Regions from separate parts of the Mycobacterium sp. NGS34 genome, predicted to be linked through region 1. Evidence: riboswitches for the same ligand, from Rfam matches in the RefSeq annotation. Region 1 holds a riboswitch; each other region holds the start of a gene.
The links. A riboswitch is a leader RNA that binds a small molecule or an ion and turns the genes downstream of it on or off. The one in region 1 is predicted to bind magnesium.
Positions count from the first base shown of each region.

Region 2: another riboswitch for magnesium. It lies ahead of AC5Y7V_RS02415 (hypothetical protein); the one in region 1 lies ahead of AC5Y7V_RS22510 (Rv1535 family protein).
Region 3: another riboswitch for magnesium. It lies ahead of AC5Y7V_RS12615 (PPE family protein); the one in region 1 lies ahead of AC5Y7V_RS22510 (Rv1535 family protein).

Region 1 is NZ_JCALDM010000010.1:27,509-37,444, reverse strand. It holds gene AC5Y7V_RS22520 (hypothetical protein) at 1-391, opposite strand, end outside; gene ileS (isoleucine--tRNA ligase) at 519-3,644, opposite strand; gene AC5Y7V_RS22510 (Rv1535 family protein) at 3,942-4,163, opposite strand; M-box (ykoK) riboswitch at 4,468-4,637, opposite strand; gene AC5Y7V_RS22505 (TetR/AcrR family transcriptional regulator) at 4,751-5,389, opposite strand; gene AC5Y7V_RS22500 (NAD(P)H-dependent flavin oxidoreductase) at 5,386-6,510, opposite strand; gene AC5Y7V_RS22495 (carboxymuconolactone decarboxylase family protein) at 6,550-7,113, opposite strand; gene pks2 (sulfolipid-1 biosynthesis phthioceranic/hydroxyphthioceranic acid synthase) at 8,104-9,936, shown strand, end outside.
Region 2 is NZ_JCALDM010000001.1:486,314-496,249, reverse strand. It holds gene AC5Y7V_RS02435 (L,D-transpeptidase) at 203-958, shown strand; gene AC5Y7V_RS02430 (hypothetical protein) at 1,038-1,649, opposite strand; gene AC5Y7V_RS02425 (NADP-dependent oxidoreductase) at 1,784-2,728, shown strand; gene AC5Y7V_RS02420 (NRAMP family divalent metal transporter) at 2,720-4,477, opposite strand; gene AC5Y7V_RS02415 (hypothetical protein) at 4,521-4,730, opposite strand; M-box (ykoK) riboswitch at 4,990-5,161, opposite strand; gene AC5Y7V_RS02410 (O-methyltransferase) at 5,274-5,933, shown strand; gene AC5Y7V_RS02405 (acyltransferase family protein) at 5,937-7,934, opposite strand; gene AC5Y7V_RS02400 (DUF1214 domain-containing protein) at 8,143-9,351, opposite strand; gene AC5Y7V_RS02395 (sugar phosphate isomerase/epimerase family protein) at 9,376-9,936, opposite strand, start outside.
Region 3 is NZ_JCALDM010000004.1:200,011-209,946, forward strand. It holds gene AC5Y7V_RS12610 (PPE family protein, SVP subgroup) at 431-1,699, shown strand; M-box (ykoK) riboswitch at 1,771-1,942, shown strand; gene AC5Y7V_RS12615 (PPE family protein) at 2,357-3,550, shown strand; gene AC5Y7V_RS12620 (PPE family protein) at 4,498-5,814, shown strand; gene AC5Y7V_RS12625 (PPE family protein) at 5,817-7,232, shown strand; gene AC5Y7V_RS12630 (DUF732 domain-containing protein) at 7,259-7,585, shown strand; gene AC5Y7V_RS12635 (MgtC/SapB family protein) at 7,710-8,417, shown strand; gene AC5Y7V_RS12640 (NAD(P)/FAD-dependent oxidoreductase) at 8,432-9,631, opposite strand; gene AC5Y7V_RS12645 (sterol desaturase family protein) at 9,695-9,936, shown strand, end outside.

The DNA of each region.
Region 1 (9,936 bases):
TGGCGATGGACGGCGGCGCCGGCGCCACGGGCGGCGGCGCGACCGCGCTGGCCGACTGGGGCGTCACCGCACTGACGCTGGAGTTCGGCACGACGACGGCCGGCTTCTCCTGCTTCGAACCGGTCCCGTCGATGAGCATCATGCCGAGCCCGCCGACCACGCCGAGTCCGGCGATCACAGCCGCGGCGGCCAGGACGGTCGTTGCCCGCGAGCGCGGCTGCTGGGTCACGGTCGTGGGCGCGAAGTCCGCAAAATTCGCGGGCTCCGACAGGGATCCGTCCTCGATCGCCGGGTCACCCAGCGGGCTCGACGCCCACGCCTCGGCGACCGTCAGGTCCTCGTGCGGGATGGCGGCGAAGGTGGCGGACTGGAAGTCTTCGATGGTGCTCATGGTGTGTTCCTTTAACTGTGGTCGCGGCCCCCGTTGGGCCGCCGTCACAGGTAGGAGCAGCGAGCCCCGTCACCTCGGACACATTTTTGGAACTTTTTTTCGGACTTTTTTTCCAGCCCGGTCGGGCTCACGCCTTGGCGATGCTCACCCGCACGCCGTCGCCGATCTCCGAGCCGTCGGCGGGCTCGCCGAACTCGAAGCTGGTGGCCAGGATCTCCCCCGCGATCAGGTCGCGGTGCGTGTGCGCCCAGTCGGCGCGCTCGCCGGGCACCGACATCACCACGCTGATGCGGTCGGACACGTCCAGCCCCGTCGACTTGCGCAGCTCCTGCAGCTCGCGGATCCGGTCCTTGGCCCAACCCTCGGCCTCCAGCTCCGGGGTCACCGTGCCGTCGAGCACGACCAGACCGGAGCCGTCGGGCAGCGCCGCCGTGTAATCGGGGTCGGCGGCCACCAGCCGGGAGCTGTACTCCTCGGCCTGCAGCACAGCCGGGCCCGCCGTCAGGGTGCCATCGGGGTTGACGACGCCCTCGCCGGCCTTGACCGCCTTGATCGCGGCCTGCACGTCCTTGCCCAGCCGCGGCCCGGCCACCCGCGCGTTGACCGTCAGCTCGAACCGGCCGTATGTGTCGATCGCGTCGGTCAGTTCGACCCGCTTGACGTTGAGCTCGTCGGCGATCAGGTCCACAAACGGCTCGAGCCGCTGCGGGTCATCCACGGCCACGGTCAGTTTCGGCAACGGCAGGCGCACCCGCAGCTTCTTGGCCTTACGCAGCGACGACGCCGCCGAGCAGACTTCGCGGACCTGATCCATCGCGGCGACCAGGCCGGGATCGGCGGGCACCGCGTCCGCGTCCGGCCAATCGGTCAGGTGGACCGAGCGGCCGAAGGTCAGGCCTCGCCAGATGATCTCGGTGACCGACGGCAGCAACGGTGCGGCCAGGCGGGCGCTCACCTCCAGCACCGTGTGCAGCGTGTCGATGGCGTCGGCGTCTTCCTCCCAGAACCGCGAACGTGACCGCCGCACATACCAATTCGTCAGCGCCTCGGTGAACTGGCGCAGCTGCTCGCAGGCCCCCGAGATGTCACAGACGTCCATCGACTCGGTGAGGTCGTCGCGCAGCTCCGCCAGCTTGGCCAGGATGTAGCGGTCCAGCACGTTGGCCGAATCCGTTCGCCAATTACCGACTTTCGGCGCGTAGAGGGCCAGGAAGCTGTACGCGTTCCACAATGGCAGCAGCACCTGGCGCACGCCTTCGCGGATGCCCTGCTCGGTGACGATCAGGTTGCCCCCGCGCAAGATCGGCGAGGCCATCAGGAACCACCGCATCGCATCCGAGCCGTCGCGGTCGAACACCTCGGAAACGTCGGGGTAGTTGCGCAGCGACTTGCTCATCTTCTGCCCGTCGGAACCCAGCACAATCCCGTGCGCCACACAGGTTTTGAACGCGGGACGATCGAACAGCGCGGTGGCCAGCACGTGCAGGGTGTAGAACCAGCCGCGCGTCTGCCCGATGTATTCGACGATGAAGTCGCCCGGATAGTGGCCGTCAAACCAGTCGCGGTTCTCGAACGGGTAGTGCACCTGGGCATACGGCATCGAGCCCGAGTCGAACCACACGTCGAGCACGTCGGGGATGCGCCGCATCGTGCTGCGGCCCGTGGGGTCGTCGGGGTTGGGCCGGGTCAGCTCGTCGATGTAGGGCCGGTGCAGGTTGGTGGGCCGCACCCCGAAGTCGCGCTCCAGCTCGTCGAGGCTGCCGTACACGTCGATGCGGGGGTAGGCCGGGTCGTCGGACTTCCACACCGGAATCGGGCTGCCCCAGTAGCGGTTTCGGGAGATCGACCAGTCGCGCGCGCCCTGCAGCCACTTGCCGAACTGGCCGTCCTTGACGTGTTCGGGGTACCAGGTGATCTGCTGGTTCAGTTCCACCATGCGGTCGCGGAATTCGGTGACCGCGACGAACCACGACGACACCGCCCGATAGATCAGCGGGTTGCGGCAGCGCCAGCAGTGCGGATACGGGTGTTCGTAGGTCTCGTGGCGGACCAGCACCGCGCCGTTGGCCGCCACCGGGCCGCTGCCGTTCTTCAGGTCGCGGATGATGTTCGGGTTGGCGTCAAAAACGCGCTGCCCCTGGTAATCCGGGACCGTGGAGTCGAAGCGGCCCTTGGAGTCGACCGGGGTGGCCGGGGCGATGCCGGCCGCGTCGCAGACGGTCATGTCGTCCTCGCCGTAGGCCGGCGCCATGTGCACGATCCCGGTGCCGTCCTCGGTGGTGACGAAGTCACCGCGAAGCACCTGAAAAGCGTTGGCCGTGTCCATGAAGTAGGGGAACGGCGGAACATACCGCGTGCCCAGCAGGTCCGCGCCCCGGTACGTGCCCAGCGCCTCGGGCTCTTCGCCCAGCTCGCGGGCATACGCGGCCAGCCTCGCCCCGGCCAGCACGAAACGGCGCTCCCCCACCCGCACCTGCACGTACTCGACGTCCGGGTTGACGGCCACCGCCAGGTTCGACGGCAGGGTCCACGGCGTCGTCGTCCACACCAGCAGGAAGGCGCCGTCCAGCTCGCCGCCGACCACCTTGAAGCCCACGGTCAGAGCCGGGTCCTGGCGACTCTGGTAGACGTCGTCGTCCATCCGCAATTCGTGGTTGGACAACGGGGTTTCGTCGCGCCAGCAGTAGGGCAACACCCGATAGCCCTCGTAGGCCAGGCCCTTGTCCCACAGCTGTTTGAACGCCCAGATCACCGACTCCATGTAGCTGGGATCCAGCGTCTTGTAGTCATTGTCGAAGTCGACCCAGCGAGCCTGGCGCGTCACATACGCCCGCCACTCGTCGGTGTAGCGCAGCACCGATTCGCGGCACGCTTCGTTGAACGCGGCGATCCCCATGTCGTCGATCTGGGACTTGTCGTTGATGCCGAGCTGGCGTTCGACCTCGAGTTCCGCGGGCAGCCCGTGGGTGTCCCAGCCGAACCGGCGCTCCACCTTGTAGCCGCGCATGGTGCGATACCGCGGCACGATGTCTTTGACATAACCGGTGAGCAGGTGACCGTAGTGGGGCAGCCCGTTGGCGAACGGCGGCCCGTCGTAGAACACGTACTCCGGGGCGCCGTCGCGGCGGGCGATGCTGGCCCGGAAGGTGTCGTCGCGGGCCCAGTAGTCGAGAACCTCGCCTTCGAGCGCCGGGAAATCGGGCGCCCCGCCGGCCGGCTTCGGGTACGCCTTGACGTCCGCGTTCTCGGTCACGATCTGTGTCGTCTCCTGTGGCCTCGATACTCAGGCCGGGGACGACGACGCGCAAGGTGCGCGAGCGCCGCGGTACCACCCCGCTTGCCGCGCTCTCACGCGACCGCTCGATGAGGGCTGTGACGGGCCTACCCGTTCGGTTCTACTGGGCCTGCCGGCCGTTCTTCCGAAGGCTCCCCGGTGATCGCCGGATCGATGCCAGTGGCTCGATTCTACTCAAACCCCGCGCTCCAAGGGGCTACCTGGCCTCAGGGCAGGCCTGCGGCCGGGTAGCCCCTTGGAGCAAATAGAGCACCATCAGGCCCGGACTTCCAGCACACCCACCCGCCACAGCGCGGCGTACACGTGACGCACGCCGATGGCCAGGAAGTGGGCGGCGCCGTCCACCAGCGGATCGCTGATGACGACGGTCGTGCCCTTCTTGGGGGCGGGGGCGGGCGCGGGGGCCGGGGTCGTGTCGCGCACCACGGTCAGCTTGGGCGCGACGGTTACCACTTCGTCGTGCAGAACTGCGGTCATGATCGTCTCCTCGGAATCCAAACGAGCGGATGGAGTCAAAACAAGAGCTTTGATTGGACTGACGTGTCCCATCCCGTTGGGGTTCCGATCCGAGAACGCTTGGCCGGTAAGCCTATTAGCGTTGCGGCGACTCAGCCGAGAAGCGCCGGAGGTCGGATCGGGACGGAACACAGCCCGGACTTCGACCCGGACTATCGCTGGAACTCATGCGTCCCTCACCTCCTCGACGGTCACGACGCGCGTGCGGTTGCCCGCGCGATCCACGCGCACCAAAAGGAGTACAGGAACCGGCCAATGCCGGAGATCCGCACCCCTCTCGTCAGAGCTTTGGCACTACACGACGTGTCCGATTCCTCGGAAGCCACCTGGGCTCAACCCTTAAGCCGGGAGGAGCTGTCCTGACCCGGGGCGTCTTTGGACGTTCGGGGTCAGTGGCCTGTATTCGTGTAGACGCCTCACCTAACGAGGTGCATACGCGACCGATAATGCACGACCGCCACGACACGGTCAATGTGATCTGGTCGGTGTCGCCGAATCTTTATGCAGTCATTACGTGAACGCACAGGCGTTAACAAGCTGCGGGCGCGCTAGCCCCCGGCGCCCCGCGGGCGCAGCCCGTCCAGGACCAGCGCCACCACGAAATCGGCCACCTGAGCAGCGGTGACGTCGTCGTCGGTGCTCAGCCGCCGTTGCGCCAGCTGGCCGACCAGCGCCGCCAGCGTGTACGCCACCATGCGCGGCGGGGCGCTGACCACCTCGCCGCGCTCCTGGGCGGCGACGATGAAGCTTTCGATGTCGTCGATGAACCGCTCATAGATCCCGCCGAGATGTCTTTCGAAGCGCTCGCCCAGCGCGCACGGGTCGCGCAGGAGCAGCTTGACCGTCGCCTTGTCGGACTCGAAGAACTCCAGCGTCGCCCGCACCGCGACCCGAAGCGACTCCTCTCGCCCGACGTCGCGGGCCGGAACCCCCAGCGCCGCAACGACATGGGTGCGCAGCGCGCTCTCCTCGGCCGCCATCAACGCGTGGAACAGCTCGTCCTTGGAGTCGAAGTACCAATAGACCGAGCCGTAGGCCAGGCCGGCCCGCTTGGCGATGTCGGCGATCGTCGTCGCGTGAAACCCCTTGCGCGCGAACACTTCCTTGGCGGCCGACATGATCTGCTCGCGCCGCTGCGACTTGTCCTCGTCGCTGACCGCGCGGCGCCGGCGGGCCGCGCTGGTCACGTATCGACCAGGCCGTCGAGCCGGCCGATGGTGTCGATGAACTCCTCGACCATGTCGAGCACCACCGAGCGGGCGGGGCGGACCCGGTCGAGCGACCCGACCACCTGGCCGACGAAGTACGTCGCCAGCTCGCGCGCCTTTGACTCCGGATTGGTGGCGGCCTGGTTGATGCGCACCTGGGAGCCGGTGACCAGGGCGGTCTGCAGCGGCATGCCGAGCGGATCGGGGGTGTCCGGGCGCGCCCACTCGTCGGTCCAGGCGGTGCGCAGCATCCGCGCCGGTTTGCCGGTCATCGATCGGGAGCGCACCGTGTCCGAGGAGCTGGCCGCCAGGAACTTCTCCTTGACCACGGGAACCGTCTCGGCCTCCTCGGTGGTCAGCCACACCGAGCCGCACCAGACCCCCTCGGCCCCCAGTGCCAGGGCGGCGGCGACCTGGCGGCCGCGCGCGATCCCGCCGGCCGCCAGCACGGGCACCGGTGCCACGGCATCCACCACCTCGGGCACCAGCACCATGGTCGCCACCTCGCCGGTGTGGCCGCCCGCCTCGGTGCCCTGCGCGACGATCAGGTCGACGCCCGCGGCCGCATGCCGCCGCGCGTGCTGCGTGGTGCCGGCCAGCGCGGCCACCACGACGTCCCGGTCGTGGGCGCGCTGGACGAGGTCGGCGGGCGGCGGCCCGAGGGCGCTGGCGATCAGCCGGATGTCGTGCTCGAAGGTCACGTCGAGCAACGGCTCGTAGCCCTTGGGCGAGATGTTGAGGCCGCCGGACGACGCCCTGGGCTCCTCGGCGGGGGCCGCGACGCCGTAGCGGGACAGAATGTCCTCGACGAACGCGCGGTGCTCCTCGGGCAGCAGCTCGCGCGCCTGTTTGGCGTCGATGCCGCCCTGCTCGGCGCCGACGTACTTGGGCGGCAACAGCAGGTCGACGCCGTACGGCTTGCCGCCGGTCTGCTCCTCGATCCAGGTCAGCTCGTTGTGCAGGCGCTCGGGACTGTGCGCGACGGCGCCGAGGATGCCGAGCCCGCCCGCGTTGGTCACCGCGGCGACGACGTCGCGGCAGTGACTGAAGGCGCAGATCGGAAATTCAACGCCGAGCATCTCGGCGGCCCTGGTTCGCATCGCCCGACGCTAAGAGTTACTGACTGATAAGTCAATCGGTTAAGGCGACCGGCCGTCCGGCGGCCAGCTGGACACGCCCTCCTCCAACGGGACCTGGAGGCTGCGCAGGACCGACGAGACCATTCGCCACGCGCCGATGGCGGTGACAAGCTCGATGAGAACCACTGTGTCGCTGTGCAATTCGCGCTCGCACGCGGCCCAGCTCTCGTCGCTTACCGCGCCGTCGCGCACCACGTCGTCGGTGGCCGCCAGCACCGCGCGCTCGGCCGGCCCGAAGCCCTCATACGACCGCCAATCGCGCACGCCGAGCAGGTCGTCGGCGCTCACGCCCAGCCCCGACGCGACCCGCCAGTGCTGCGTCCACTCGTAATCGCACGCGGTGAGCCAGCCGATCCGCATGATGACCAGCTCGCGCAACCGCGGGTCCAGGCTGCCGTGCCAGAGCATGGTGGCCAGCAGGTCGTTGATGCCGCGCGCCAGCGGTGGATGGTTCAGCAGCACCTGGAAGATGCTGAGCTCCGCCATGTAGTCGGGCACCGCGGCCTCGTCGGCGGCGGCCTTGGCCACGTCAAGCGGCAGTCTGGGGACCCGGGCTCGCCCGATGGGTGGGGTCATGGTGTGAGCACTCCGTCCACTGGTGGACACCTCGCGTTCACCGGCAATGGTAGTCAGGAGCCGTCGGACCGACGGAAGCACGGACGAAAAGCCCGGAGCCCCAACACCGCAACGCCCGGCCGCCCGACGAAAACGGCGGTTCCGCCCCAAGGGGCCCCGCGCAGGCGTGTGCGAATGCCGTTGGCGCCCCGAGGGATACCGCGACGACGGCGGCGCCGGGCCGGCTCGTCCCGGTCGCGCCGCCCGGCCGTCGCCAGCGAATGAATTCAAAGCCCCGCCCGCCGTGATCGGCCCGTGATCGGTCCCCGGACGGCGCCCGCGCCGCTCCCCCGACGCCACGCGGCGCCTCGAACCGGGCACGGCAATCACGGCAAAGTATGAATCTCGACACAATTTCGGCAGGACTTAACTTGCAATCTTAAAGATTTCAGCGATTTGCCTGCGGAGTTTCGCAATAGCCCCTACCATGGCGTGATTACGCATCCTCGATGCAGCGCATCGGTGCGTCCAATTTTGGTCTCGGCCTCGGCCCCCGCGGGTCGGGCTGGTTGACGCCGCTCGCCAAGCTCGGCCCCGACAACGCCCCTCGTCGGCGCCGGTCCGGCCTGGTAAACGCCGGAGACCTTGTCGGACAGCGCCTCTGGCGGCGACGCCGGTGCGACGCAATGGGCGAATACCGTCCAAAAAGTATGCGTCTGGCCGGTTCCCCAAGCCCGGTGTCGACCGCCCCTGGCCTGCTCATTGTTAAATTTTTGTACGTTCGCACGATTTTTCCACGCGTGAGAAGCGGAGCCGCTACGCTTCGGATCGCGCCATGTTCTTACGGGTGGGCTTCGATCCGGGGGTCGGTGGGTTTTTTGCGCGTTACGACGGAGTTGCCAGCTCGCGCAAAAAAATTCGACGAGATTTCTCGAAGCCCAGATAAGAGCGAGCAGCAGTGATAGGAACTTGTGGATAGGCAAGGAGAGGTGAAGGACAGTGGATAAGGCAGGCGTGACTCCGGTTGCCGTCATCGGGATGGCATGCCGGCTGCCAGGGGGAATCAACTCACCTGACCTCTTTTGGGAAGCGTTGCTCCGCGGCGACGACCTTGTCAAGGAAATTCCCGCCGAACGCTGGGACGTCGACTACTACTACGACCCCGAGCCGGGCGTGCCGGGCCGGTCCGTCTGCAAGTGGGGCTCGTTCCTGGACAACGTCGGCGACTTCGACCCCGAGTTCTTCGGCATCACCGAAAAAGAAGCCACCGCGATGGATCCCCAGCACCGGTTGCTGATGGAAACCGCGTGGGAGGCCATGGAACATGCCGGCCTCACCAAAGACACCATGGCCGAGGAAACGGGCGTTTTCGTCGGATTGAACTACGGCGACTACCAATTCGTGCACGCCGCCACCGACGCCTTCGACGGACCGTACGGAAACCCCGGCACCATCTCCTGCATGGCCTCCGGGCGGATCGCCTACGCGCTCGGCCTGCACGGTCCCGCGGTCACGATCGACACCGCGTGCTCTTCCGGCCTGTTCGCGATCCACCAGGCCTGCCGCAGCCTCAACGACGGCGAGAGCAACCTCGCGTTCGCCGGTGGCGTCAACGTGATGATGGAGCCGCGCAGGTCCGCGTCCGCCTCGGCAGGAGGCATGCTGTCGGGCACCGGGCACTGCTACGCGTTCGACGTCAAGGCCGACGGCTTCGTCTCCGGCGAGGGCTGCGTGGTGCTGCTGCTCAAGCGGCTGACCGACGCGCAGCGCGACGGCGACCGGATCCTCGGTGTGATCCGCGCCACGGCCGCCAACCAGGACGGCCACACCATGAACATCGCGATGCCGTCCGGCGAGGCGCAGGCCGCGGTCTACCGCGCGGCGCTCGCGGCGGCCGGCGTCGACGCCGGCACCGTCGGCATGGTCGAGGCGCACGGCACGGGCACTTCCGTCGGCGACCCGATCGAATACGGCAGCCTGGCCGAGGTATACGGCATCGGCAACCCCTGCGTGCTCGGCGCCTCGAAGACGAACTTCGGGCACACCCAGGCGGCCGCCGGTGCGCTGGGGATGATGAAGGCGGTTCTCTCCGTCCAGCACGGTGTGGTCCCCAAGAACCTGCACTTCGAGAGCCTGCCCGACGAAATGGCCCGGATTGACACCGGATTGTTTGTGCCGCAAGAGATTACGCCGTGGCCGCTGAGCGGCGACCAGCCGCGGCGCGCGGCGGTGTCGGCGTACGGGATCTCCGGCACCAACGTGCACGCCATTGTCGAGGAGGCTCCCGAGCCCATTTCGCGCAACGGCGCGGCGACCCGCCCGGGCCGCGACGGCACCCTGCTGTTCCCGCTGTCGGCCACCTCGGACGACAGTCTGCGCGAAACCGCCGCCCGGCTGGCGGACTGGGTCGAGGCCCACGTCACCGAGGTGGCGGCGCCGGACCTGGCCTACACGCTCGCCCGCAAGCGCGGGCACCGCTCGGTGCGCACCACCGTGCTGGCCAGCGACACCCCGGAGCTGCTGGCGGCCCTGCGTGACGTCGCCAACGGTGACGCCCTGTTCCAGGAGGTCGTCGGCCAGGAGGAGCGCGGCCCGGTGTGGGTGTTCTCCGGCCAGGGTTCGCAGTGGGCCACCATGGGCACCGACCTGCTGGCCAACGAGCCCGCGTTCGCGGCGGCCATCGCCGAGATCGAGCCGCTGATCGCCCACGAGTCCGGGTTCTCCGTGACCGAGGCGCTGACCGCCCCCGAGAAGGTCACCGGCATCGACCGGGTGCAGCCGACGATCTTCGCGATGCAGGTCGCGCTGGCGGCCACGATGAAGTCCTACGGG
Region 2 (9,936 bases), on a different contig from region 1:
GTGCCGCCACCGGTTTTGCGCGGCCTCCGACGGTTCAACGCTTTTCGGGCGTGGGCGGCGTCGTGATGCGCGCCGCGGGCCGGCCCGAGTGGCGGCGGGCGGCGGATCCAGCGAACACGGCAATGTTTGCTGAAAACCGGAATGCGCCGACAACCAGTAGAATATCGTTGTGTCCGTCCAACCATCGCAAAGGGTAAGCGCCATGCGTCGAGCGGTTCGTTATCTATTCGTTATGGTAGCGATCGTCGGCATGGGCGCGTTGGGCAGCGGCGCCCGCACCGTGGCCGCCGTCCCGCTGCCCGAGCCGGTCCCCGGAGTTGCCGCCGTTTTGCCCGCTAACGGAGCCCTGGTGGGGGTTGCGCACCCGGTCGTGGTCACGTTCACCGCCCCGGTCACCGACCGCACCGCCGCCGAACGGACCATCCACGTCACGTCGCCGAGCGACATGCCCGGCCATTTCGAGTGGGTCGAGAACAACGTCGTCCAGTGGGTTCCGAACCACTACTGGCCCACCCACACGCATGTCTCGGTGGGGGTGCAGGCCCTCACAACGGGCTTCGACACCGGTGACGAGTTGCTCGGCGTCGCCAGCCTGTCCGGGCACACCTTTACCGTCAGCCGCAACGGCGAAGTGCTGCGCACGATGCCGGCATCGATGGGCAAGCCCAGCCGCCCCACCCCGATCGGCAACTTCACCGCCCTGGAAAAGGAACGCAGCGTCGTGATGGACTCGCGGACCATCGGGATCCCGCTGAGTTCACCCGAGGGCTACAAGATCACGGCGCAGTACGCGGTGCGGGTCACCTGGAGCGGCGTGTATGTGCACTCGGCGCCGTGGTCGGTCGACTCGCAGGGCCACGCCAACGTCAGTCACGGATGCATCAACCTGAGCCCGGATAACGCGGCTTGGTATTTCAACCAGGTCAACGTCGGCGATCCCATCCAGGTCGTGGCCTGACCGCCCGGCCGAAACCGGTGCGCACAAAGGCATTCCGCGCCCAGACGTTTGGAACTGCGGTAGCCCGGCCCGATTTGGGCTAGGCGGGCAAAGCGCCCTTGATGGCCGCGTCCTGCTTGCGGGCGACGTCGATCGCCAGGCCAGGATCGATGGGATCGTTGGGGGCGCTGTCGAATTCCAGGTTGACCAGCGCCTTGCCCTCGTTGAAGAGGACGACCGTGATCGCCTGGGAATTGCCCGGGGCGCTACCGGAAATCATCGCCCCGTTGGTTCCGATATCGACGGGCTGCCACGTTCCGCTGACCTTGCCCGCGTAGTTGGCCTTGGTGTTCTCGATTCCCGCCGCCGCCACCTTCGGGTCGGCGACGATCAGGATCGTGGCCCCGATCCGGCGGCTGTTGTCGGCATTGGCGAAAAGCTGCGCGACGCCCGGCGCGTTGTTCGGGTTCAGCACCGGCGGCTGCGGAGTCGTGAAGTCGCCGCCGATGTCGCCGGCCTTGATCAGCAAATTGCTGTAATCGGTCTGCTGTCCCGGGGCAGGGCTCGTGACCGCGCTCGAACCGGTCGACGACGTGGCCCCGGGCAGGGACGTGGAGGGGGACGAATGATGGTAGTCACCGCAGCCGGTGGTCGCGGCGCCGACTACCGCGGCGACCGCCCAGCCGGCGACGGTGATCCGAGCGAGCTTCATGGGGTTCCCTCCGTGTCCATCCCTGTCCCGTCCGCGGCGCCTGACGCTACTGCGAAATGCGGACGGTAACAAGGGGACGGCACACGCCTATGCTGGCCGCAGGCGGTGCCTATTCACGGGATGAGGGGGACCAGATGTCGGCTGGGGTGGCGCGAGCGGTTCGATTCGACCGCTACGGGGGCCGCGACGTGTTGTACGTGGCGGATGTGGACATGCCGTCGCCCGGCCCGGGCGAGGTGGTGGTCGAGGTTCGCGCCGCGGGGATCAATCCTGGCGAGGCGGCCATCCGAAGCGGGGCGATGCACGACATGTTCCCCGCCACCTTTCCGTCCGGCGAGGGCAGCGACCTCGCCGGAGTGGTGACCGCCGTGGGACCGGGGGTCACGGGGCTTTCCGTCGGCGACGAAGTCCTCGGCTTCAGCTTCCGCCGGTCCAGCCACGCCACGCACACCGCCGTCCCGGAAAACCAACTCATTCGCAAGCCCCACGAATTGAGTTGGGAGGTGGCGGGTTCGCTGTACGTGGTCGGGGCGACGGCCTATGCCGCCGTTCGCGCCGTCGACCCCCAACCGGGCGAAACAATCGCCGTTTCGGCGGCCGCCGGCGGAGTCGGCGGCCTCGTCGTGCAGCTATTGGCCCTGCGCAAGACGGTGGTGCTCGGCATCTCCGGCCCGGGCAACGCCGACTGGCTGCGCGCACACGGCGTCACCCCCGTCGAATACGGAGAGGGCCTGGCCGACCGGCTGCGAGAGGCCGCGCCCGACGGGATCGACGCGTTCATCGACCTGTTCGGCCCCGACTACATCCAGCTCGCATTGGATCTCGGCGTCGCGCCCGAACGGATCGAGACCATCATCTCGTTCCAGAAGGCCGGCGAGGTCGGCGCCAAAACCGAGGGCAGTGTGGACGCGTCGACGCCGGAAGTGCTTGCCGAGATGGCCGACCTGATCGCTACGGGCGCCATCGATTTCGAGGTAGCAGGAACCTACTCGCTGGACCGCGTCGCCGATGCGTTCGAGGAACTGGAAAAGCGCCACACCCGCGGCAAAATCGTTCTGCTGCCGAACGGTTCACAATGACGTGGCCGGCCCGATGACTCCGGCCTGCACGATCTTGATGATCACGAACACGACGGCCACCACCAGATAGCCGCGCAGGGTAAGCAACCCGGCCCGCCGGATCGGCGACATCGTCGGCCGGTCGAGCACGGCGAGGTTGGGGGTCTGCCAGTGTGCCCGATCCTGTCGGCGCACGGCCCGCCGTTCGGCGCGCGTGAGGAGCGGTGCGTCCTCGAGCTTCTCGACCTCATTGGGATCCAGGCCACCGCCGAGCGCCCCCGCGATGGCTTCCGCGTCCCGCAGGTCGCGATGCCGCCGGCCGGCGATGATCGAGACGGCACCGCCCAGAATGCCGAGCGCGGCGCCGGCCGCGAGTCCGGCCTCGATGGTGGCCGTGGACAGACCAGGGAAGAACGTCGTCGCCGTCAGGGCCAACGACAAAACCACCAGACACCACACGACGGTCCACGCGACGATGTTCTGCCGCACCGTGTTTACCCACGGTCCGAGCACCGCGCGGTCGTTGCAGAGCAGGACCAGGAACACCGTCGCCGAGGGCAGCAGGACACCCGCGAGGGCCTGCACGCCCTGGGTCACCAGGCCGAGGATGTGGTCCGGGCTGAACGCGACCCCGGCCGACACCGCGAGCAGCACGGCGTACCCGCCGTAAAACAGTGGGGCCTCGCTGATCTTCCAATGCAGCGAGTGCCGCTTGCCCAAGGCGTCGCCGACGGCATACGTGGTGGCCAGCCCGATCGCGTTGGCACCGATCAAAGACGCGTCCAGCAAGATGATCGCGAACAGCGCGCCCACCGTGCCGCCGAGGTGCCGGGACAAGCCCGAGGCGACCGCACCCGCGTCGGTGAAGGCACCGGCGTCGGCGGTGCCGGCCAACCCGAACGCCGTCACCGCCATCAAGGCCGTCGCGCCGGCCATCACGACGACGATGCCAATGATCAAATCGGCTCGGGCGTAAGCGATCCAGCGGGTCGTGATGCGCTTGTCGACCACGTTGGACTGCTGAAAGAACAGCTGCCACGGCGCGACCGTGGTGCCCACTATCGCGACGACGAGCAGCAGCACGGTGGAGTTGAGGCCGCCCGGGAACTGCGGCACCAGTCCCCCCGCCGTTGCGTTCAGCGTGGGGTGCGCCATCAATACCAGCGGAACGATCAGCACGTTCACCGCGATCAGCAGGAACATCAGGCCCTCCCAGCGGCGGAACGACCCCCCGGCCACCACGGCGAACAACAACACCGCGGCGGCCGGGATCGCGATCGCCTTGGGACAGCCCAAGAACCCGAGTGCCAGTGATACGCCGATGAATTCGGTGACGATGGTCAACGCGTTGAGGATCAGCAGATCACCGACGCTGAAGGCGCCCCAGAACTTGCCGAAGCGCTCGAAGATCAGCCGCGCGTGGCCGACCCGGGTGACCGCGCCCAGCCGCAGCACCATCTCCTGATTCACGTACAGCACCGGGATCAGCAGTGCCAACGTCCACAACAGACCCATGCCGTAGTTCTGCCCCGCCTGGGCGTACGTCGCGACGCCGCCGGCGTCGTTGTCGCCGACCATCACGATCAGCCCGGGGCCGGTGATGACCATCAGTGTCCGCAGCCGCCGCCAGCGGCGGCCGGTGCCCCCGCCGTCGCGGCGGATGCGGCCGAACGCGCCGACGATGTCGCCGGCGTGCGCCGAATCCAGCACGGCTTGGACCGGCGCCTCGGTGCGTGCGCCGCCCTCGAGCTCCGCGGAAATCGACGTCATCGAATCCTCGCTATCTCAACCAAGTTCGGCTCGGGTCGGCGAATCAGCGGCGGGCGCTGTCCGACGGGTGCGCGCCCAACGATGCCGAGATAACCGCAATCGGCATCCGCGAGACATAGAGGTTGGCCCGCTCCTGCGGGGTCAGCGCGCTGCGCGCGTGCAGCTTGCTGACCAGGAGGCGGCCGATGCGCAGCATCGACCGGCCGCGTCCCCGCTGAGGACCGGTAGGACGGTGTGTAACAACAAAAGCCATGATCGTCTCCTGTCGGGAGGTCCGATCGGCCCGTGGCATACGCTGGCCGCCCGCAAAGTGCTTGACGCGCAGCGTTATCGAGCACCCGAGAAATCAGGCGGCGGAGAGAATGCCGGAACCGGATCGGGACAAGACGGAATTGGGATACGGACTGTCGCCGGGACTCATCTCGCCCTCACCTCCTCACGGCCGGGACACACGCGGGTGTCGTCACAGTCACCTGAACGGGAGGAAGCGAAATGACCGGCGAAAACCGCCGGTCGCACCCCTCTCGTCGGAGCTTCGGCACTGCACGGCGTATCCGGTGGTCCCGGAAGCCACTTGGGCTCAACCCTTGGGTCCGGGAAGAGCTGTCCTGACCCGGGGCGTCTCTCGACGTTCGGGGTCAGTGGCCTATATCCGTGCAGACGCCTCACCTACCGAGGTGCTTGCCCGTCCATCTTGCACCGCGACGCAATGCGCGTCAAATTGCTTTACGCAACCATTACGTTGGTTTCTGTTAACCCAACGGGCCCATCTGCCGCCGCGACTACCCTCGAAACCATGGCTAATACTTTGCAGGCGCACAGGGTCGCGACGGTGCTCGACCGGATGTACACCGAGACGAAGAACCAGATGTCGACGTTGCGTGAAAAATTCAGCGATTTCGACCGACCGATGAGCGCGCAGGAGCGCGCCGACGCCATGAGCGAGTTCTACATCCCCGTGACGCCGGAGGCCGGTCGACTGCTCTACGCCCTGGTGCGGGCGACCCGGCCGACGACCATTGTCGAGTTCGGCATGTCCTTCGGAATCTCCGCGGTGCACCTGGCCTCGGCGGTGCGCGACAACGGCGCCGGCCGGGTGGTGACCACCGAGCTCAGCGCCACCAAGATCGCCGCGGCCAGGCAGACGTTCGCCGAGACCGGCCTGGACGACGTGATCACCATCCTCGAGGGAGACGCGCTGACCACGCTGGAAAAACTGGACAGTGCCGTCGATTTCGTCCTGCTCGACGGGTGGAAGGATCTCTACCTGCCGGTGCTCGAACTGCTCGAACCGCGCCTGTCGACCGGTGCCCTGATCGTCGCCGACAACGCCAGCGCCGCGGACATGCGGCCCTATCTCGACCGCGTGCGTGACCCGGACAACGGATACGTCAGCTTCAACTTCCTGGTCCGGGAGACCGACAGCATGGAAATCAGCTGCCGCACGGGCGATTAACGGTCATCTCAGGGATTCCTCGAGCCAGGGCGTCAGCCATTTCACCCCTTCAGGGGTGAGGTGGACGCCATCACTGCGCACCTTTATGCCGTCGACCTTGGCCGTGTAAACCCCGTCCGGGCATAACTTTTTGTTCAGGTCGAGGACCTGGACGCCGCCGCGCTGGCCAACCGTTTTGCGCAGCATGGTATTCCACAGGTTGACGCGATCGGGCTGGTCCTCCGGATACAGGCGACCGTCCGGCTTCTCGCCGCCCCGGCTGTACGGCACGGTCGCCACCACCAGACGAACACCGTTGGCGCTCAAGATGTTCAGCGCCCGCTGCAATTCGCCGTTGAGGTAGGCGTCGAAGGTCGGGTCACCGATATGGGTCCATTGCCCCTCGTTGACACGATCGACGGTCTCCCACCGGCCGATGATCAGCAGCGCCACGTCCGGCTGATCCTGGCCGAGCTGCGCCGACCACCTGATGGGCCAGCCGTCGCATTCCGGTCGCTGCTCAAGGGTTTGGCCGATGTACCGGTACGGCGTGCCGCGCACCAGGCTGCAGCCGATGACGGTGTGGTCGAGGAACGCGAACCCGGGCGTCGGCGGGAGGTAGTGCATCCAGGTCCACCCGATCGAATCGCCGAACACCGAAACGGTGAAGGGCCGGTGGGGATCGCGGGGTGCGGGCCGGCCGGCGCCGGGCGGGGACGGCGACACCGCGGCCACCGCCGAGACCCCCGGCGGCAGGCCTTCCCGCAAGCCGGGCCCGGTGCCCACCGGGATCACCAACAGCGTCACCGCGGCGGCGCTGGCCACGGTGGCCGCCGCGAGCGGCAGTAGCGGCACCCGCGCCGGCCGCCACCGCCGGATCGGTTGTTCGATCAGCCACCACGAGGCGGCGGCGACGACCACCGTGGCGCCACACCGGGCGGCGAACAGCGGCAGGCCGGACCATCCGGTGCGTTCTCCGTTGAGGGCCAGAAAGATTGGCCAGTGCCACAGGTACACGCCGTAGGAGATGGTGCCCAGCCACACCAGGGGGCGCAGGGCCAGGATGCGGGCGACGGCACCACGCTGCTCCATCGCCACCGGGGCGACCACGACGACGGATGCGACCGCGACGCCGATCAGCAGGCCGTGCCGAAACTCGCCGGCGCGGCCCGACGCGAAGTGGGTCGCCGCCGCCAGCCCCGCCAGACCGAGTAACGGCAGAACACGGGCGACCCGGCGCCCCCACCGGGTCCGGATGAGGCACCAGCCGCGGTTCATCGACGGCCAATCCCTAACCAGCAGTGCCGCCGCCGCGGCACCGGTGAGCAACGCCTCCGCGCGGGTGTCGGTGCCGAAATATATTCGGTCCCGGGTGGAGTCGGAGGCCAGGACGATGGCGAGCGCCGCGGAAGCGAGCGCGCCGGCGGTGGCGATCAGAAAGGTGGCGAACCGCACCCCGCCGACGGTGGCCCGCCTGAAGTAGCGCCTGGCCCGCGCGGCGAGCAGCAGGGTCACCCCGATCAGCAGGACCGGCCAGACGAAGTAGTACTGCTCCTCCACCCCGAGCGACCAGGTGTGCTGCAGCGGCGACGGCGGGGCGCCCTGGGTGAAATAGTCGGTCTTTTGGGCCACGAACCGCCAATTCGCGACCCAGAGGAACGCGGCGATCGCGTCGTCGCGCAACCCGGTGAGCGACTGGCTGGGCAGGAGTTCGCGGGCCGCGCCCACGGTGAGCACCATCAACACCAGGGCCGGCAGCAGCCGTCGCGCCCGCCGGATCCAAAAGCCGGTCAGCCCAATGCGACCGGTGCGCTGCAGCTCGTCCAGCAGCAGCGCGGTGATCAGGAATCCGCTGAGGACGAAGAAGACGTCGACGCCGATGAAGCCGCCGCCCACGCCGGGGATGCCGCCGTGCCCGACGAGCACCAGGGTGACCGCGATCGCGCGAAGCCCGTCCAGCGCCGGGATGCCGTTGCGCCGCTCCGGTTGATCCCAGATCGCGAGCCGGCCCACCCGGCGCACCGGGGCGACCCATCGCGGCCGCCGATCAGAACGCGCCGGTGCGGGGTGCCTCCCGCCCGGCTCAGTGTCCGCGGTTAAAGCGCCCTGGCCACTTTGTCGCCCGGCGCCAAGATTGATGCCGATACGTCGCTGCCCCTCCTCTTGATCGCAGCCAGCCTAGTTGCGAGGCAGCCCGGATACGCGGAAGACACGCGCGCTCGAAGCCGCATCAGAGGGGAAATCGGTTGCGGATCCCGTTGAAGCGTTCCCACATCAAAGCGGTGCGTTCGGCGGCGGTGACGCGCGCGGTTTCCGGGGGCAACGCCTGCGCCAGTTCGGCGTGTTTGGCGAGCCGGGTGGTCAGCGTCGCGGGCTGGCCCGCGAGCATGTGGCGGTAGGTCAGGTTCCCGCGTTCGAATCCCTGGGTGTCGATCCAGTTGTGAAAGCCCGGGTCCCGGTGGGCCAGAATCAGTCTGACTTTGCCGTCGTCGTCGACCGATGCGCGGCTCGGGGTGTAGCTGACCGGCCGGTAGAGGAAGTCCATGCTGGTGAAGTAGGCCCCCATGTTCGTGATCATCCACAAGCCCTCGTGGGCGTCGAACTCCACGATGAGGGCCTCGTCGGGGCCGAGTTCCCAGTACATGTTGGCGGCGGTCCGGCCGCGTTTGCCGTCCGCGTCGGATGCGTCGGGGCGCGGAAACCGGTTCGGATGTTCACGGTCGACGCCGCCGTGGGTGAAAGGGAACTCGGGCCAGTCGCTCATCAGCCCGGTGACGAAATCACCGGCCCAGCGCATGGCCGCAACCATGGTGGCGGGAGTGGGCAGCGGCTTCGGCGACGTCATGTCGACGCGCTCGATCCGCATCCGGGCGGGGTTCTCGTCCCAGCGGTCGAAGCCCTGGCGGATGAACAGCTTGCGCGAATCCGCGGTGGTCGGCAGCCAGTTCGGGCCGCGCTTCGGGCCGCCGATGTAGAGCTCGAAGGTGCCGTCCGGCTCGACACGGAGTTGGTGCCCGAACAGGTTGACCTCCGGCACATCGCCGAACGGCTCGTGCAGGACACCCGGACCGCCGGGACGCGTGCCCTGCACGGTGATGTTGAAAAAGGGTGCGGTGCCGCGGGTTCCGGTGATCCGGTAGGTGGATTCGCCGTCGATCCACGCCTGTTGATAGGTGAAGTCGGCGCAGTCTCCGCCCAGCTTGCGGGTCGGGTTGCAAAAGGCGTGCAGCACCGGGTAGCGGGTGTCGCGGGTTTCCAGGGCCAGATCGAAGGCCTGCCCCAGGTTCTGGGTCAGGAAGCGAAACGCGTCGGCGCGCTGCAGGCCGGAGGTCGCGTTCAGATCTTTGAACGCCCGCTTGCCGGCGGCCTGCAATCGCGCACAGAACTCGACCCACGCCCGGTCGAGTGCCGCGTCGTCTGGTCCATCGCCGAAAGCCATCGCGCCCCTGCCTCTCTCGGCTTCTCAGCCGCCGAGTCCGTCGAGCATCGCGCTCACCGTCGCGCACGCCCGCGCGGCCGCCGCTAACCTGCCCTCCGCGTCGATGCGCGGACCGAGCAGTTCCAGGTCGAAACCGAATCGATAGCCCTCGGCCAACGCCTGCGCCACGAAGGGTTCGATCGGGATCGCGCCGTCGCCGGGTACCGCGCGGGCCGGCAGGGCCCGGTCCCCCAGCACGTAGTCGCTCAATTGGATCAGTTGCGTGCGGGGGAGCGCCCGTCGCAGCAGGCCCGCGAGATCGGCTTCGGCCCAGCAGTGAAACAGGTCGATGCAGATGCCGATCCCCGCCTGCTCGGCGAGGGTGATCGTGTCACGCAGGGTGTGCGCGAGATGGATGTCGGCGTAGAGGCTCGACGCGTTCTCGATGGCCAGGCCGACGCCGGCCTGCTCCGCCTGTCGCACGCACGGCTCGACCGCGCGACAAAACCGCTCGGCCGCCCGCTCCCAGGTGAGCCCGGTCCGGCCGCCGGTGAGCATGTAGATGCATCGCGCACCGGTGGTGGCGGCGGCGTCGATCAGCCGGGA
Region 3 (9,936 bases), on a different contig from region 1:
CCGAGCGCAGTTTCCCCGCGGAAATGGGTCTTGAGAAGGGGATTTAGGTCTATCGTCGCAAGACGCCTAGAAATCAGGCGGCTTTGCCCTACGCATGGTTTTCGCCGGGTCTCGTCCCGATTCGGGCAACCATGGCGCCCGTCCGTGAGCGCCTCGGGCGATGACGGGAGGTGGGCGCACTGGCCGAATTGACTGTTAACGCATGAGAACAACGACCGTTTCTTTCCGATCCGGTCGCGGCGCGCCGCCGCCGTTTGATTCGGCAACACCCGACATCGCTCGGCGGTTACCTGCCCGTAGCCGGGTCGGACTATCCGCTTTTTCGAAGGAGTAGTCCGATGTATTTCTTTGTAACACAACGGAAATCACCGCGCAACGCAGCCATGCTTGCCGCCGACACCGTGACGGCCGGTTAAGGGAGGTGTTGGCAATGGATTTCGGAGCACTACCACCGGAAGTCAACTCCGCCCGCATGTACGCCGGGCCGGGCTCGGCGCCGATGATGGCCGCCGCGACGGCCTGGGCCGCGCTCGGTGCGGAGCTCGGTTCGACGGCGGCGTCATACGACTCGGTCATCACGGGGCTGACGAGCGAGGAGTGGATGGGGCCGGCCTCCGCGTCGATGGGCGCCGCCGCGGCGCCCTATGTGCAGTGGATGACCAGCACCGGGGCGCTCGCCCAGCAGGCGTCCGCCCAGGCGGCGGCCGCTGCGGCGGCCTACGAGGCGGCGTTCGCCATGACGGTGCCCCCGGCGGAGGTGGCGGCCAACCGTGCCCTGCTCGCGGCGCTGGTTGCGACCAATTTCCTGGGTCAGAACACGCCGGCGATCGCCGCCACCGAGGCGCTGTACGGCGAAATGTGGGCCCAGGACGCGGCGGCGATGTACGGCTATGCCGGGAGTTCGGCGGCGGCCTCGACGCTGACGCCGTTCGATCAACCGGCGGAGACTACCAATCCGGCCGGGCCGGCCGCGCAGGCCTCGGCGGTCACGCAGGCCACGGGCACGGCGGCGGGCACCGGCAGCCAGACGATGGACCAGCTGTTGTCCGCGATCCCGACTGCGCTGCAAGGGTTCTCGTCACCGCTGTCGACTGTCGCGAACCCCGCGGCGGCCATCCCGGGGCAGGGGCTGCTCGACGCGATCCTGAATTTCCTGGACGGCGCGGACGGCAACGCGATCGGCACGTTCTTGAACTCGTCGTTCGTCAACGGATTCGTCTCCGCAGGCTACGTCAGTCCCGCCATCATCGAACCGGCTGTCACGGCCGGGATGTCGGATATCAATGCGGTGGCGGTCTCCTCGACGCCCGGGGCCACCGCGCTGCCACCGATGGGCGCCGGCGCCGGGAACCCGGGGTGGTTGCCGCTGTTGACGCCCGGGGCCGCCCCGGGAGGCATAGCGGGCGACCTGAGCGCAGCGATTTCGGGCGGCACCAACCAGGCGGCGTTGGTCGGGCGATTGTCCGTGCCGCAGGCCTGGACGGCCGCCGCGCAGGTGGAGAACCACGCGGGGGCGACCTTCGCCGGCGGTGGCTGGACCAACGCGGTCGGTCCGGGCGCCGGTGCCGTGGGAGCGGGGCCGGGACCGATACCGGGTATGCCGGGCATGCCCGCCGCGACGGCCGCGGGAGGGTACGGCCACGGCCCGCGTTACGGCTTCCGCGTGACCGTGATGCCGCGCCCCCCGGCCGCGGGATGACGGCCGAATCGTTGCGAACGTGTGGCAGCTGGTTTGACTGATCCGCTGCCCGGGTGCCACCATGGCCTCTGCAAGCACCTCGCTAGGTGAGGCGTCTGCACGGATACAGGCCACTGACCTCGAACGTCGAAAGACGCCCAGGGTCAGGACAGCTCCTCCCGGCTTAAGGGTTGAGCCCAAGTGGCTTCCGGCTCAGATCGGATACGCCGTGTGGTGCCAAAGCTCTGACGAGAGGGGTGCGGCCTCCGGGAGTTTCAGCCCGGGACCTTCACCCCGTGTGCGAGTCGAAGGAATCCCCGTGTGCCCAGGCCGTGAGGAGGTGAGAGCGAAATGAGTCTCGGCGATAGTCCATATTCCAGATCGACCATTTCGATTCGATCCGGCCCCGGCCCCTTTCTGACCGTCTGAACGGCTCACCCCGCCAGACCTCGTACCGACGCGTCCGCCTAGCGGATCGCGCCCGTGGATTGCGCTGAAAACCAGTCATCATTGCCGGCCGGCCCGGGTCACCCTCTATCCGTGAGGAGTAGTCCCATGTCGCTTGTCTTCGCACGCCCGGCCGCGCTCGCTGATGCGGCCCACGAATTCGTCACAGCCACAACATATTTCAGCAGGCACGCCACTCCAGTCGCGGCGCGCTAGGGGAGGGGGCCGACGATGACCGCTGCACTCGACTTCGCAATCCTCCCACCGGAGGTGAACTCCGGCCGGATGTACTCCGGGCCGGGCTCGGGCCCGATGCTGGCCGCCGCCTCGGCCTGGCATGGGCTCGCCGCCGAATTGCATTCCACCGCAATGTCTTACGGCGCGGTACTGACGGCTCTGACCGGTGAGGAATGGCACGGCCCGGCCTCGCTGGCGATGGCGGCCGCCGCCGCGCCATACGCGGCCTGGTTGGGCACGACGGCCGAGCAGGCCGAGCAGACCGCGGTACAGGCCGAGGGCGCCGCGGCGGCGTACGAGGCCGCGTTCGCCGAGACGGTGCCCCCGGCCGTGATCGCGGCCAACCGTGCCCAGCTGATGGCGCTGATCGCCACCAACATCCTGGGTCAGAACACGCCGGCGATCGCGGCCACCGAGGCCCAGTACGCCGAAATGTGGGCCCAGGACGCCGCCGCGATGTACGGCTACGCCGCCTCGTCCGCCGTCGCGACCCAGTTGAGCCAGTTCAGCGAGCCGCAGCGGACCACCAGCCCCAGTGGGCCGAGCGCCCAGTCGGCGGCGGTGGCCCAGGCCGTCGCCACCCCGGCCGGCGCTCAGCAGGGCACCATGTCGCAGCTGATGGCCGCGCTGCCCTCCGCGCTGCAGGGGCTGGCGTCGCCCGCGTCGTCGCAGACTCCTGCGTCGGAGGTCATGGGGCTCCTGACCGGGTCGGGGTCGGGATCCGCCACGCTGGACAACCTTTGGGCCCAGTGGGGACCCAACGCCAACATCTGGAACACCGCCTTCTCATCCGGGTTCTACATGCCCAGCAACACGCTGGCCCCGTTCCTGAGCCTGCTGGGCCAGGGGGCCGCCGGCGACGCGGCCGACGCGGCCGGCCAGGCGATCGACGGCGCGATCGGTGAGGCGGTCGCGGGCCCCGCCGTCGGGGGCGCCGTCTCGACCGGGCTCGGGCACGCGCCGACGATCGGCGCGCTGTCGGTGCCGCCGAGTTGGACCGCGCCCGCGCCGTTGGCCGGGCCGCTCGCGTCGTCGCTCGGTGGAACGCCGATGGTTGCGCCCCCGGCGATGGCGGCCGGCATGCCCGGGGTGCCGATCGGAGCCACGGGCGCACAACCCTACGGGCGCGCAGTGCCGCAGTATGGCTTCCGTCCCACCTTCGTCGCTCGCCCCCCGGCGGCCGGCTAGGACCGGTCGCAGGGCGCCGCCTCACAGGTCGCGCCCGCGCGGATTGAGCTTTCCGCAACCTCGCGATCACACCGCCGGGCAGCGCTGCGGCGCGGTGGCCACGGCGAATCGACCCCCGCCGCTCACAGCAAACTTCCAGCAGCAAATCAGCGTTCGGCCAGCAACGAATGCGTACGCTAGGTGAAATTTAGGGGAGCACCAGATGACGACAAACCATCGATTCGGCGACGTTGACCTGCCGTGACCGGGCGAAAGCGAGGGCAAACGGGCCCGGAGAGGTCGGCACAACACTTGCCGGCGGCGACGGTGCCGTCGGCTCGAGCCGGTTTAGATGCGTCGCATAAGAATTGCGGTCGACGTGCGGGCCCGTGGGCAAAATGCGCGCCACGCATGCGCCGACATTTCACACTCTGACATGACAAATATGTTAATTGCTTAACGTTGTTCAATAGCGACGACGCGTTTCATTAATTGCAGAGGTTGACTATCGCCGAGTCGCCGGAACGCCGCGGCCCGGCGATAAGGTCTGTTTACGCATGGACAAATTAGGCGGCATTTCTGGATGGTTGCTGAAAATTGCCTACTAGTAGACTGGACAATGGTTTCCGCACAGACATGTGGTAGCTGATGAGCAGCATCCTCACAGGCGCAAGCCCGCTGTGACACCTGTCGTTTACCTTACTATTACACGCCAGGAACGCACGATGAATACGTTGCAATCACGATGATCGCTACATAAGGCAGCGGCGCCTGATCGATCGGGCGGGCCGCCGCCTCTGACCCTTTTTCACTAGGAGCGTGGAACCCTGTTGCCGTCATACACGTCAAATCAACGCGTGAATTCAACAGCGGATTCCATGGATTCCATTAGAGCTGCCGCACGGTTGCGGACGCGGCCGAAAGCCGCGCCTACCATGGCGGCCACTTAGGGGAGCGGGAGGAAATAGATGTTGGATTTCGGGGCGCTACCACCGGAGATCAACTCCGGGCGGATGTATGTCGGCGCGGGGTCGGGGCCGATGCTGGCAGCCGCGGCAGCCTGGGACGAGTTGGCGATGGAGCTGCAGTCGACGGCCGCCTCGTACGGTGCCACGATCGAGAGCCTCGCGACCGGGCCGTGGACCGGGCCCTCCTCGATCGCGATGGCAGCGGCGGCGGCGCCGTATGTGGCCTGGATGAGCGCCACCGGCGCGCAGGCCGAGGAGGCGGCCAGCCAGGCAAAAATCGCCGCGGGCGCCTACGAAACGGCCTTTGCGGCCACGGTGCCGCCGCCGGTGATCGCCACCAACCGGGCCCTGCTGATGACGCTGATCGCCACCAATTTCCTGGGCCAGAACACCCCGGCCATCGCGGCCACCGAAGCCCAATACGCCGAGATGTGGGCCCAGGACGCCGCCGCCATGTACGCCTACGCCGCCTCGTCGGCGACCGCGTCGCAGCTCACCGCGTTCACTGAGCCGCCGCAGACTACGAACGCCGCGGCCGCGCCGGCGCAGGCGGCAGCGGTCTCCCAGGCCGGAGGGGCGAGCGGCCTGAATATCGGCACGCAGCTGTCCCAGCTGATCAACTCCCTCCCGACCGCGCTGCAAAGCCTCGGTAGCGGCCTGCTGAATTCGCCGACGACGGGGTCGACCAACCTGTTGTCCGGGCTCGCCCTGCCGCAGTTGGTCAACCTGCCGCCGACGTCGTCCTGGCCGGCGGGTCTGGGAACCGACCTGGCGAACTGGAACACCATCATGTCGACCCTCACCGGGCCCTACTCCCTGCAGGGATGGACGGCGATACCCGGCGGCCCGTTCCTGTCGTTCGGGCAGGCCTACGCCTGGGGCCAGAACGGGCAGGGGGCCGCCGCCTATCTGGCCGGTCCGAAGGCCATCTCCGGGGCGTTGGCGCCGCTGACGCAGGGTGCCAGCGCCGTCAAGCCGATGTTGAGTTCGGCCGTCGGCGCGCAGGGCGCCATGGGCAAGGCGGCCCTGGTCAGCGGCCTGTCGGTGCCGCAGGGCTGGACCGAGGCCGCCCCCGCGATCAAAACGCTCGCCCAGGTGCTGCCGGCCAACGCGGCGGCCGCGCCGATCGCCTCGCTCGCCGGCGAGGAAGGCGTCTTCAGCCAGATGGCCCTGTCCAGCCTGGCCGGACGCGCGGTCGGGGCCGCGGCCTTCCAGTCCGCCGGCGCCGGCGGCGCGACCGCGGCCTCGCTCGGTGGCGTCGTCGCTGCCGATCCCGCGGCGGCCACCATCATCGTCATCCCGGCCATCGAGGAGTGACCATGTTTTACGCAGCATTTCCGCCCGAGTTCAACTCGGGAAGGATCTACGCGGGCCCCGGATCGGGCTCGCTGCGCCAGGCCGCCGCCGCCTGGGAGGGGCTGGCCAGCGAACTGCAGTCCACCGTTTCCTCCTATACGTCGGTGATCGACAGCCTGACCAGCGGCGCGTGGGTGGGCCCGTCCTCGGTGAGCATGGCCGCCGCGGTGACTCCTTATCTGGCCTGGATGCAGGGCACCGCCGCGCAGGCCGCCGAGGCCGCCACCCAGGCCACCGCGGCGGCAACGGCCTATGAGACGGCGTTTTCCGCGCACGTGCCGCCGGCGGAGATCGCGGCCAACCGCAGCCAACTGGCGCAGCTCGTGGCGACCAACGTCTTCGGGCAGAACACCCCGGCGATCGCGGCGACCGAGATCCAGTACGCCGAAATGTGGGCCCAGGACGCGCTGGCCATGGACACCTACGCCGGCTCGTCGGCGGCCGCGGCCGACGTCACCCCGTTCACCGAGGCGCCGCAGATCACCAACGCGGGCGGGTTGGCCGGCCAGGCGGCGGCGCTGACCCAGGCCGCCGGCACCTCAGCCGGCAGCGCGCAGTCGATCGTCTCGTCCCTGTCGTCGTCGCTGACGACGGCGGGCGGGCCGTTGTCGGCACTGCTGCAAACCGGCGCCAACCTGAGCACCTCCTACACGACCACCGTCAACGGCCTGCTGAACGGCCTGTTCGGGCCCAGCGGGGCCAGCACCTTTATGGCCCTGTACAACGCGGTGAAGGTCCCACTGGGCTTCACCACCCAGTTCAACGACATCGGGCTGCTGACGAACTTTCCCGTGTCGCAGTTCCTCAAGTTCGCGCCGCCACCGGCCTACGCGGCGCTCCCGAAAGACGCCCTGGGCGCCGGGCTCGGCGCGCCGAATTGGGGGCGCGGCTGGCTGACGAGTTCGGTCTCGGCGGGCATGGGCAACGCCGGCACTCTCGTCGGCCACCTGTCCGTCCCGCCGAGCTGGGCCACCTCCACCCCGGCCATCCGCACGGTGGCCGCCGCGCTGTCGGCCGCCGGGCCGGACGCGGTCCCGGCCGCCGCGCTCGGGGAGGGTGGGTTGCTCAGCGCCATGTCGGTGGCCGGGATGCTGGGCAGCGCCTTCGGCGCCGGGGCCCCCAGCGCGCTCAGCGGCGCCGGCGTGCGCGGCCGCATCAAACCCATCAAGGACCTCAAGGACGCCCACTCGCCGGAAAACCTCAAGCGGCTGGTGGCCCAAATATCCGAACAGCCCGAAAGCGTGCAGCACCACAACGTCGACCAGGAAGGCCTCGACGCCCTGCTCGAGCAGCTGGCGAAGAAGCCCGGCATCCACGCGGTGCACCTCAGGAAGGGCGACAGGCCACAGGTCGTCCCGTCCGACGCGCAATCGGGTTAGGGCGCAACAGAATTGGAAGGAGACGAATGAAGAGACTACTAACGCTCGCGGGCGCCGTGACCATGACGGTCGGCCTGGCCGTGCCCGCGCACGCCGATCCGCCCCCGCCCCCGCAGGGTGACGATGCCGGCTTCCTGGCCGCGCTGCACCAGGTCGGCATCAGCTACTCGAGCCCGGACGCCGCCGTCGCGTCGGCCAAAGCCGTGTGCACGTGCCTCAACAACGGCGAGTCGGGCCTCGAGCTGGTGCACGACGTGAAGACCCACAACCCCGGCATGGACATGGAGAACGCATCCAACTTCGCCATGATCTCCGCGAAATTCTATTGCCCGCACCAACTTTCCAAGGCCTAGCACCGGATGACCCGCCGGTTGCGGCACAGTGACGACCAGGCGACCCGATCCGGTGCGGTCCACCTGCCGTTTACCTGAGCGTGCTTAGCTGCCGCCGTCCGACGGGGGAGGGAGGTGCGCTGTCATGACGACGTTGAGCGTCGCCGAATTCGCCCTCCGGCTCGGCGTCGGGGTGGGCTGTGGCGCCCTGATCGGGATGGAGCGGCAGTGGCGGGCCCGCATGGCCGGGTTGCGCACCAACGCGCTGGTGGCCGGCGGCGCGACGCTGTTCGTGCTCTACTCCGTCGTCACCGAGGACAGCAGCCCCACCCGGGCCGCGTCCTACGTGGTGTCCGGGATCGGATTCCTCGGCGGGGGCGTGATCCTGCGCGACGGCTTCAATGTGCGCGGCCTCAACACCGCCGCGACCCTGTGGTGCTCGGCCGCGGTGGGCGTGCTGGCCGCCTCGGGCCACCTGGTCTTCACCGCGATCGCGACCGGCGCCGTGGTCGCCATCCACCTATTCGGGCGCCCGCTCGGGCGGCTGATCGACCGCGAAGACGCCGCCGAGGAAGACGAAGGCCTGCAGCCCTACCTGGTGCAGGTGGTCTGTCGCCCGAAGTCCGAAAAGTACGCCCGCGCCCACATCGTCCAGCACGCCGGCGGCAACGACATCACGCTGCGCGGCATCCACACCGGGCACGCCGCCGACGACGAACTCACCCTGACCGCGCACCTGCTGATGGACGGCCCCACACCGGCCAAGCTCGAGCGGTTGGTGGCGGAGCTCTCGCTGCAGCCGGGGGTTCGCGCGGTGCAGTGGTACGCGGGGGAAAAGGCACAGGCGGACTGACCGACTCGGTGCGCTCAGGGGCGCGCCTGCAGCTCCGGCGCGGCTGCGGCCAGCAGCTCGGCGCGGCTGCCGCTCAGCGGGGGGTAGATCCGCCTCGCATTGATGGTCTGCTTGGTGGCCTTGGCCTCGGGCCCGGTCGAAACCACCCTCCGATCCCACCCCTCGGTGTAGACGGCTCCCGCCGGGCCAAGATCGAGAACCGTGACGTACCAAGGGATTCGAAGTGCCAGCATCGGCTCGTCGAACAGGTCGCTGATGACGTTGTAGCCGGCGTGGCGGCCCATCGGACGCCCATGTTGACACGACATCACCGACAGGTGGTCGTCGTCCATGCGCGCTGCCGCCACGTCGCCGGCGGCGAAAACACCGGGCACACCGACCACCCGCAGGTAGTCGTCGACCTGCACCCGGCCCAGTCGGTCGAGCGGCACGGCGAGTTGCTCGGTCAGCGAGCTCGCCCGCATGCCGGCGCACCACACCACGGTGGCCGCCTCGAGCTGTTCCCCCGAGGACAGCGTCACGCCCCGCTCGGTCACCTCGGCGACGCCGGTGCCCGTTCTGATCTCGACCCCATTGTCGGACAGGGCCCGTTCGATCACCGGACGCGCCGAGGACCCCATGTCGGAGCCCACCAGAGGGTTGCGGTCGACCAGGACCACCCGAGGAGGGATTCCTCGCCGAGAAAACAAGGCGCGCAGCCGAATTGGCAGCTCGCTGGCCGCCTCGATGCCGGTCAGTCCGGCACCGACCACGACGACGGTGGCCGCCGCGGGCGTCGGCGAGTCGCCGGCGAGTTCGCGCAGGTGGCGCTGCAGCGAGACGGCGCCGTCGTAGGTGTCGACGTCGAACCCGAACTCCCGCAGCCCCGGGATGGCGGGCTTGACCACGTGGCTGCCCGACGCCAGCACCAGCCGGTCGTACCCGTACGTGGCGCCGCTCGACGTGGTGATCGTGCGGGCGCCCGTGTCGATGCCGGTCACCTCGGCGGCGACGTGGGCGACGCCGACGGGGTCGAGCAGGTCGGCGAGCGGGATTCGGCAGGGCGTCAGGTCGGCTTCGTAGTTGCGCACCCGGATGTCGTGGAAGGGTTTGCCGCTCACCACGGTGATGTCGACGCCGCCCGGGGGGATGGCGAGCTCGTCGCACCGCCGGGCCGCGCCGAGTGCCGCCCATAACCCGGCGAACCCCGAGCCGATTACCACCACTTCGGTCAAGTGCTCAACACCTCTTTGGTACGTGCCGTTACCAGAGTCGGCCGATGGTCGTAATCTATCGGTGTGAATGCTGTCACCGGGTTCTGGTTCGCGCTGCCCCCGCAGGTACGCGACCCGGTGCTGTTCGCCATCCCGTTCTTCCTGTTGCTGTTGACCATCGAATGGACCGCGGCCCGCAAGCTGCAGCGCAGCGAGGCCGAGTCAGGCACCGCGCGGCCGCCGTCCGGCGCGTACCTGACCCGCGACTCCTGGACGAGCATCTCGATGGGCCTGGTCTCGATCGCCACCAGCGCCGGCTGGAAGGC